3 regions of the Paenibacillus sp. NMA1017 genome follow, and region 2 is predicted to be linked to each of the others. Evidence: riboswitches for the same ligand, from Rfam matches in the RefSeq annotation. Region 2 holds a riboswitch; each other region holds the start of a gene.
What was found. A riboswitch is a leader RNA that binds a small molecule or an ion and turns the genes downstream of it on or off. The one in region 2 is predicted to bind glycine.
Positions count from the first base shown of each region.

Region 1: another riboswitch for glycine. It lies ahead of gcvT (glycine cleavage system aminomethyltransferase GcvT); the one in region 2 lies ahead of AC5ELV_RS15585 (alanine/glycine:cation symporter family protein).
Region 3: another riboswitch for glycine. It lies ahead of sdaAB (L-serine ammonia-lyase, iron-sulfur-dependent subunit beta); the one in region 2 lies ahead of AC5ELV_RS15585 (alanine/glycine:cation symporter family protein).

Region 1 is NZ_JBZXYR010000004.1:332,581-335,703, reverse strand. Features, by position in the region: gene gcvPA (aminomethyl-transferring glycine dehydrogenase subunit GcvPA) at 1-52, opposite strand, end outside; gene gcvT (glycine cleavage system aminomethyltransferase GcvT) at 177-1,277, opposite strand; glycine riboswitch at 1,454-1,552, opposite strand; gene gcvH (glycine cleavage system protein GcvH) at 1,947-2,339, shown strand; gene AC5ELV_RS13615 (PTS mannitol transporter subunit IIBC) at 2,765-3,123, shown strand, end outside.
Region 2 is NZ_JBZXYR010000005.1:288,706-291,828, reverse strand. Features, by position in the region: gene AC5ELV_RS15585 (alanine/glycine:cation symporter family protein) at 1-1,340, opposite strand, end outside; glycine riboswitch at 1,500-1,594, opposite strand; glycine riboswitch at 1,613-1,689, opposite strand; gene AC5ELV_RS15580 (glycoside hydrolase family 1 protein) at 1,854-3,123, opposite strand, start outside.
Region 3 is NZ_JBZXYR010000007.1:14,867-17,989, forward strand. Features, by position in the region: gene AC5ELV_RS17285 (Ig-like domain-containing protein) at 1-200, shown strand, start outside; gene sdaAA (L-serine ammonia-lyase, iron-sulfur-dependent, subunit alpha) at 272-1,171, opposite strand; gene sdaAB (L-serine ammonia-lyase, iron-sulfur-dependent subunit beta) at 1,161-1,850, opposite strand; glycine riboswitch at 2,062-2,177, opposite strand; gene AC5ELV_RS17300 (DUF6359 domain-containing protein) at 2,515-3,123, shown strand, end outside.

The DNA.
Region 1 (3,123 bases), on a different contig from region 2:
GCATTTCGGTTTGATCCTGTTCAGTCATAGGGAGATAACGATGCTGCTTCATAGGTTCTGGCTCCTTTCGAAAAGCAAAATTTAATCGTAAATGAGCTAATAAAAAGCGTGAGATGGAGAAACCCGGAAGTTCATATATGACATGTATGCTTTATGGAAATGAAGAGAGTTTAAAATCAGCGTGGGCGTTTATAAAAGGGTGCTGCCACCACCTCGGCACGTAGGCGTTTGCCACGAATCTCAACCTCCAACGGTGTGGAGAGGGTGCTAAAACGACTGTCCACCAAGGCGAGGCCCAAATTACGCTTCAAGGTGGGCGACTGAGTCCCCGTTGTGACCTCACCGATGTGTTGACCTTCTGCGAATACCGGATAATGGGCGCGTGGGATACCGCGGTCCATCATTTCCAGCCCGATCAATTTACGAGGAATCCCTTGTTCTTTTTGACGCTGAAGTGCTTCTCTACCGATAAAATCTCCTTTATTCAGCTTGACGAAGAAACCCAGACCGGCTTCGAGTGGTGAAATCGTGGCAGATAACTCCTGTCCGTACAGCGGCAACCGAGCCTCAAAGCGTAGTGTATCCCGGGCACCAAGTCCAGCGGGAACCAGCCCATACGACTCACCGGAACGAAGCAAACCCTCCCATACGGCTGGTGCTTCCGCAGCAGGTACATAAAATTCAAAACCGTCTTCGCCCGTATATCCGGTTCGTGAGACGAGAGCTTTTGCTCCGAACAATGGCACGTCCTCATGGAAGCGGAAAGATGCCAGATTCGTAATATCCGTATCTGCCACGGCTGCGGCAATACGTGCTGCTTCCGGTCCCTGCAACGCCAGCAATGCTATCGCATCAGACACATTCTCCATGTGAACGGATGCAGGTACATGACGAAGTAACCAATCCCAATCCTTATCAATGTTAGAGGCGTTCACAACGAGCATGTAGCGCTCCGGTCCTTTGCAGTAAACAAGCAGGTCGTCTACTACACCTCCATCGGGGTAACAAAGGAGTGAATATTGTGCCTGACCTGGTTCCAACTGGCTGACATCATTCGTGGTCACCCTTTGTAGAAAAGCCTCGGCCTCTTTGCCTTCAACCAAAAACTCACCCATATGCGATACATCGAATAAACCCGCACGTTGCCGGACGGCCTCATGCTCCTTTTGAATGCCGCTAAACTGAACGGGGAGCTCCCAGCCGCCAAAGTCAATACAACGAACCCCAGACTGCGTCCCGTAGGACAAATATAGCGGTGTTCTTCGCAAATTAGTCATTTTTCCACTCCTATCCGGTGTGATCGGCTAAACAAAAAAGACAGGCCGAAAAAGACGTATAGACGGCAGTCTACACTCTTTTTTCAGCTCTGTCCTTGATACCAGAAAGTTACCCCGGTATGTACCGGGTTTCCCCTTGGGTGATCCGCTCCAATAGCGAATGCTCTCCAGAGATGCGTCCGGCAGAGGTCCTTTTGCCTGAGAGATTCACCTGCAATGCAGGTTTACTCCTTCGGCGCTACCTTCGGGATCAACGGTATATTACCTGGCTTTGCAGATAATAACTTGATCCGATTCGCGTGCACAACTGTCTCACAAGCGGCAACAGCTATGCGAATCTTTTTGGCAGTCTCTCCCTCCGCGTTCATCCGCGTTTGCAGTTGTCGGGGTGTTTCCCAAAGCATTTGCTATAAACCATTAATACGCAAATTCATTCAAAATGTCAATAAAAATGTCATCAAAAACAATAGAAAAAACATTTAATATATAAATAAGGATATGTAAGCGTTTGTTATAAGCCATTATATTTTTATATAGTACGCTATATGAGGTGATATGAAGTATTTTTGTTAGTATTATTGACATGAGTGTTCTTGTTGTCATAATCTTAATCTGTCTAATACAGGTGAGCAAAAGCGATTTTATTCATATGGAAGTGAGGGGAACAGGATGGGTGAAGTAAAGCAGCAACTTTGGTATACAGACGAACATGAGTGGGTTCAGCGGACAGAGAATGGAACGGTGCGGATTGGTATTACAGACTTTGCACAGCATCAACTGGGTGATATTGTTTTTGTAGAATTACCTGAGGCGGGAGTAACGATTGAGCAGGGAGCGGAGATCGGTACGATTGAATCGGTGAAGACGGTATCCGACCTTTTTGCTCCGGTGACGGGAACCATATTAAAAGTGAATGAAGCGCTGAAAAGTACGCCTGAGCTAGTGAATGAATCTCCCTATGAAAAAGGTTGGATGATCGAAGTAGAGATGGATAAAGATGTGGAGGAAGCATTGGGCAAGCTACTGTCTGCGGATCAGTATGAGCAGTTGATTTCGGAGTAATAAATGGAGCAATGCAGCATGAAATAACAGCGTGTTATTCGGATGTTATATTGATTTTTAATTGAAAAAGAGCATCGTTAGTTTGCTCGATTTTTGTATAAAATGGTCGCTATGATTTGACGTAGCGGCTATTTTTTTGTCTTTTTTTGAAAACGTAATTACGTGTTTTATTCTGATGTAGAGGGTTGTCCCCATATAAGAATCATACATAATCCAGCACGGTTTTTCGACTAATTTCTATAGCTATAGGTCATATTAAGAAGAATTATGCAGGTATAATACCTTCCCGGATAATTTAAATTTAAATGTTGTCATCAACATTCATGACGAAAGTACGTTTTCATTTCGTTGATGAAGACAGCGCTGTCATTTAGTATGAATTTTAAGAAAAGGTAGTGATGCTTACCTACAAGGAGGATTTGAATATGAGTACATTGGACGCAAAGTCAAGTTCAAAAGGAGGCACTCGTGTCGCCGTACAGCGTTTTGGCCGTTTTCTTAGCGGTATGGTTATGCCCAATATGGGAGCCTTTATTGCGTGGGGGTTGATTACGGCACTCTTTATTCCGACCGGATGGTTCCCGAACGAGGGTTTTGCACAATTGGTTGACCCGATGAAAAATTATTTGTTGCCGCTGCTGATCGGTTATACAGGGGGCACGATGATTCACGGACAGCGTGGCGGTGTGATCGGTGCCATTATGACGATGGGTGTCATAGTGGGGGCCGATATCCCGATGTTCCTAGGCGCGATGGTAGCTGGTCCGCTGGCTGCGTGGATATT
Region 2 (3,123 bases):
TTACTAGAATTCAGAGAATCCATATAGGTTCGGGTTTCTGCAACTACGATTCCCGATAAGCCAAGCAGTGCAATCAGGTTCGGGAAAGCCATCATTGCGTTAAAGATATCTGCCAGCAGCCAAATCGCATCCAGTTTAATGAACGCGCCCCCGGCAACCAGTAAGATGAATAGATAACGGTAAGGTTTAATCCACTTGACCCCAAGCAAATATTCAACACAACGTTCCCCGTAATAGTTCCAGCCGAGCATGGTGGTGAACGCGAACATAATCAGAATGATGGTGAGCAGCTCCGCCCCCAGCGGGAATGCACTGGAAAATGCTTGCTGAGTCATCAGGCCTGCATCGGTAGGCCCGCTCCACACACCGCTAACCAGCAGCGTCAACCCAGTCATCACACAAATAACCATCGTATCAATAAACACGCCTGTCATGGAAATTAGCCCTTGCTCCGCAGGCCATTTGGTTTTGGCAGCTGCGGCTGCAATCGGTGCGCTTCCCAATCCGGCCTCATTGGCAAAAATACCTCTGGCTACCCCACTTCGCATCGCCAGCATAATCGTAGCTCCGGCAAATCCGCCCGTTGCAGATGTAGTTGAAAATGCCGAATGAAGCACCAGCGCGATTGCGGCAGGAAGCTGGTCAGCAAACCGAATCAGTACGATGAGACAGATCAGTACGTACAAGCCTGTTTTAAAAGGAACGACCTTCGTCGATACCTTGGCAATGCTTTTAAGTCCTCCAATAGTAACAAGTCCTGTAAGGATCGCAATAATCAGTGCCGTTACAATGGGCGGAACGCCAAAGCTGTTTTCGGTCGAAGATACAATCGCTTTGACCTGCGGAAACGTTCCAATCCCGAACAACGCTACCAGCATGCCCGAAAAAGCAAACAGCATCGCCAGTGGTTTAAAACGGCGTCCAAGACCTTTCTCAATATAATACATCGGGCCGCCGGAAAATTGTCCATTCCGATCTTTCACCCGGTATTTTACCGCAAGTACACCTTCCGCATATTTCGTCGCCATCCCAAAAAAGGCTGCAACGACCATCCAGAACAAGGCACCCGGCCCGCCCAGCTTAATAGCTGTCGCTACGCCGACAATACTTCCTGTGCCAACTGTAGCCGCAAGCGCCGTACTTAAAGCCGCAAAACTACTTACATCCCCGCTGCCTTCATTCGGGGCCTTACCGATCAGCTTGATCGCCAGGGGCAGGCGGAATACCTGCAGCATCTTCAAACGTATGGTCAGCCACAACCCCGTTCCCATGACAAGAATGATGAGAGGCGCCCCCCATATCCAGCTACTAATCGCTTCTAACACATGTACCAAATTCATTTCAACCCGCTCCTCCAGCATATTAGAAAACAAAAAAGAGTCAAATCCGCTGATTCGACTCCTGGAGAGGTTAAAGGCACGAAAAAATACAACCATCTTGTGCAGATTTCCGCCTCTAATAGCTCATAAAAAAGCCTAGGGCATTCCCTGTCACAGGTTATTCGCGTCTCTGTCCTTTTGCCTGAGAGTTTAAGCAGATGTTCTCTGCGGTGCACCTTCGGCGCCCAATTAAGGGTCTCTCCAGAGTTCTGTCCGTTTACGGTCCCCGCTTGTTGCTGTAATCAGCCTAAGCACCTGAGAGTTTTGCCCCTTCGGTCGGAACTTTCGTTCCATCTCCCGCAAACATCAACCAGACATATGAAATTTTTATTCATTATACAGAAAACTTTCAGCTTATTACAAGTGAAAAGTTTGTGAAGCCCTTTGAAATATTATTGTGTCTATCAAAAAAGCGGGTACAGCAGATTGCATCTTAGGATGTCCTCTGCTATACCCGCCCGAGATGATATGGAATTACAATTCTTCACCATTGGTTGCTATCACATTTTTATACCAGTTAAAAGAGTCCTTTTTGGAGCGTTTGAGCGTTCCGTTACCGTCATCATCCAGATCAACGTAAATAAATCCGTAGCGCTTGGACATTTCGGAAGTAGACATGCTCACAAGGTCGATAGGGCCCCAACTGGTGTAACCAATCAGATCAACACCGTCGGCAATCGCTTCCTTCATTTGGGCAATATGCTGACGCAAGTAATCAATACGATATGTGTCATGCACCGAGCCGTCTTCTTCTACCTTATCATAAGCACCTAGGCCATTTTCCACGATGAACAGCGGCTTTTGATAGCGGTCATAAAACGTATTCAGCGTAACACGCAGGCCGATCGGATCGATCTGCCATCCCCAGTCGGAGGACTGCAGATACGGATTTTTCACGCCGCCAATCAGGTTTCCTGCTGCTTTCTCGCCTTCTGGACCTGCAGATACGGTCAAGGTCATATAGTAGCTGAATGAGATAAAATCGACCGTGTTATTTTTCAAAATTTCGGCATCGCCGGGCTCTGTGTGTATCACAATATTATTTTCTTCAAAATAACGGTTCATGTAGTTGGAATATTCCCCACGAGCATGCACATCCGTAAAGAACAGGTTCATTTGATTTTCATGCTGGGCTTTCAGTATATCCTCTGGGTTACACGTATGTGGATAGCTTTCAATACGTGCCAGCATACAGCCGATCTGAGCGCCCGGGATGATCTCATGTCCTCGTTTGGTCGCCAGTGCACTAGCTACAAATTGATGATGCAATGCTTGATATATCGCTTGTTGTTTGTTTTCTACACGGTCAATAACCACACCGCCACCGGTAAATGGGCTCATGGTCATTACATTGATTTCATTAAAGGTCAGCCAGTATTTCACTTTATCTTTATAGCGTGTAAACACCGTTTCGGCATAATTGACGTAATGCTGTATGACTTCGCGTCCCAGCCAGCCATTATACTTCTGAGTCAGACCTAGCGGTGTTTCATAATGTGACAATGTTACCAAGGGCTCAATATTATACTTGCGCAACTCATCAAATACATTGTCGTAGAATTGCAATCCTGCTTCATTCGGCTCGGCATCATACCCATTCGGGAAAATCCGCGCCCAGTGAATGGACATACGAAATACCTTAAAGCCCATTTCAGCGAACAATGCAATATCTTCTTTGTAGTGGTGGTAAAAGTCCACACCTTCACGTTTTGGAAAACGGGCATTGACTTTGCCTGCCAAAATG
Region 3 (3,123 bases), on a different contig from region 2:
AGTTGGCTAAGGTAACGGCTACAGCCACGTATAAGGATGAGTCGGAGAAGGATGTTTCCAAACCGGCTGTCTGGTCCTCGTCCAGAATTATTGTTGCGACCGTCAAAGACGGTAACATTAAGGCACAGGGCAAGGGCAAAGCAGTAATTACTGTGAAATATGCAGGTAAAATGACGAAGGTACAGGTGACCGTTCAGTAAAAAAGAGAGCAAGCATACGTCCAAGGACGATATGCTTGCTCTTTTATTTTAAGGAGGCTACCGCTTATAAATTATGACTTATCCTTCTTGGTCGGTGTGTTGCGTGTAAGTGATTCGGTCAAACGCTTGCCAGTCGGCGTCTGGGCCAACCCGCCTTTGGCGGTCTCGCGATGCTTCGACGGCATCGCACTGCCGACTTCAAGCATTACGTCAATGACTTCGTCAGACGGAATAGCGCTGCGCACACCCGCCAAAGCCATGTCCGCTGCGGCAAGCGCAGTCACGGCTCCCAGCCCGTTGCGCACAATGCACGGGATCTCCACGAGTCCGGCGACGGGGTCGCAAATCAGGCCGAGCGTGTTCTTAAGAGCGAGGCCCACGGCGTGAACAGCCTGTTCAGGCGTACCACCGCGCAGCTCGACCATAGCGCCAGCGGCCATCCCGATAGCTGAGCCAATCTCAGCCTGACAGCCTCCCTCCGCGCCAGAAATGAAGGAGTTGTTGGCGATCACGTAGCCAATGGCTCCAGCGGCGAACAGGCCGTTCACCATATGCTCATCATCCCAGCCGAACCGCTCCTGTGCACTGATGAACACACCAGGGATAACCCCACATGAGCCTGCGGTAGGCGTGGCGACAATGCGCCCCATGGACGCATTAACCTCCGACACGGAGAGCGCATAAGCCATGGCGAGGGCGGAGGCATCACCGGAGCAGGTTTCCCCTGACCGCAGATACTCGGCCAGACGCTTGCCGTCGCCGCCCGTCAATCCACTGCGGGATACGGTGTCTTGTGTCTGACCGCGATGAACGGCTTCCTTCATGACTTCATAATAATCAGACATTTGGCGGAAGATTTCTTCCTCCGTTGTATTCGTCTCTTGTACCTGCTCTTGAATCATCAAACGGCCAATCGTGGTGGATTCTTCAGCGCATAAAGCGCTGATTTCATGCAGATGGCTAAACCTCATCGGATTCAGCTCCTTTTTTCAAATTAATCATCTTAATTTCATACATATGAGGTAAAGAACGCAGTTCTGCAATCAGTTCAGCTGGAGCAGAACTGTCCGTTTCAATGGCGGTGAGTGCTTCACCATCCCGGCCTTTGCGATCTACGTGCATATAGGCAATGTTAATGTGGGCCGCGCCTAGCGCTGAAGTTATCGCGCCCAATGTACCGGGCTTATCCGAGTGGAGAAGCACCAGCGTAGGCAGCTCTCCGGTCAGATTGACCCGGAATTCGTTGAGCTGTTGGACATGGATGCTGCCGCCGCCGATGGAGGAGCCCAGCAGTGTGCGCTGATCCTCGCCCTTCCACAACTCGAAACGGACGGTGTTCGGATGAGGCGCGGGTAGTCCGCTGACGGCGAATTCCACGGCCATCCCGGCTTGCTCTGCCCATTGCTCGGCATCGGGAATCCGGTGATCGTCCGTATCGTAATTAAGCAGCCCTGCGATGAGCGCCAGGTCTGTACCGTGTCCTTTATACGTGTCGGCAAAGGAGCCGTACAATGTCATGCGGGCACGGTCAGGCTGCGCCCCAAGCCAGTGCCGTGCAACGCGTGCGAGCCGAACCGCGCCTGCGGTGTGTGAACTGGAAGGTCCGGTCATGGCCGGACCGATAATGGAAAATACATCTTTGAAACGCATGGTGTGGCCCCCTGTATGTTCTAATACCATACTATATGGTATTTCCGCGTCTTTGCGCGGTTATGACGGTTGCTAATGCTGACGCACAATGTGAGCACAAAAAAGGACAGGATAAGGAAGTTTCCCTTATCTCTGTCCTCGTTACCTGAGAGTTTCGTGCGGTGTACTTACCGCCTTACCCCTTGGGTGGCTTGCGCTCTCTCCAGAGTTGCGTCAGATGACGATACATGGACCTGAGAGATTATCCGCCAGCCGGGTGCTGGCGTCTTGCTCCTTCGGTGCCGCCAGAGTGTAGGCTCCCTGGACAGACTCTCCCGTCATCTTCATTCGCGTATACCGTTCTACATGTCTTTCTTAGCGTAATGTATGCCGTGCTCGGTGTCAATCACAGGGTTCAATTTTTACATAAACGAGGATTTTGCAAAAACCCAATAAGCGACTTCCAATGAACAATATATAGATCGAAATGGCCTAGTTCGTCTAGATATTGCGCTTTGGAGCGACTGGAATCGAATTTTGCAAAATCCTGAAACAGGTGCGTTTCCAATAAAAAAGATTAAAATTTACATAATTATGGATAAAACCAGGAAGGAATTAGAAGATTGGCAGCTAATCTGATAAAGGACAAGTATATTTATGGAAATCATAGGAGGGATATTGACGTATGGTAAAAGGCTCACGGTTCACAGGTTCACGCTTAAAAGGGATGCTGCATCTAGCAGCAATCGTATCAATGCTGATCGGGATCTTCGTTCCATTCGGTCAGGTCAAGGCAGAGGGAGCATTGACAGTAGCCGAAGCACTTCAGCGCCAAAGCAGTGGAGGTACGGTGACGGTGGAAGGTTACATCGTCGGACATGCTACCGGATCGAAAACGGCTAACTTTTCTTCTCCGTTTGTGAATGATTTTAACGTACTGATTGCCGACCAGGCTAATGAACGTAGCACTTCTAATCTATTGGATGTACAGCTGACATCCGCGTACAGAGGGCAATTTGGGCTGTCAGGCCATCCTGAGCTGATCGGCAGCAAAATTCGTGTGACGGGTATACTTGGCGCCTACAATAATTTTGGTGGAGTGAAAAGCCCGAGCGCTGTTGAACTGGTGAACGGAAGCGAACCGGGGGAACCTGGTAATCCGGGCGAACCTGAACCTGGCAACCCGGGTCAACCTGGTACTACACTGCCGGATGGAAAAGGCAAAAAGGTGCTGTTCGATAATACGCACGCACAGACCGCTGGTGCAGCAGATTGGGTCATTGAAGGCGCCTTC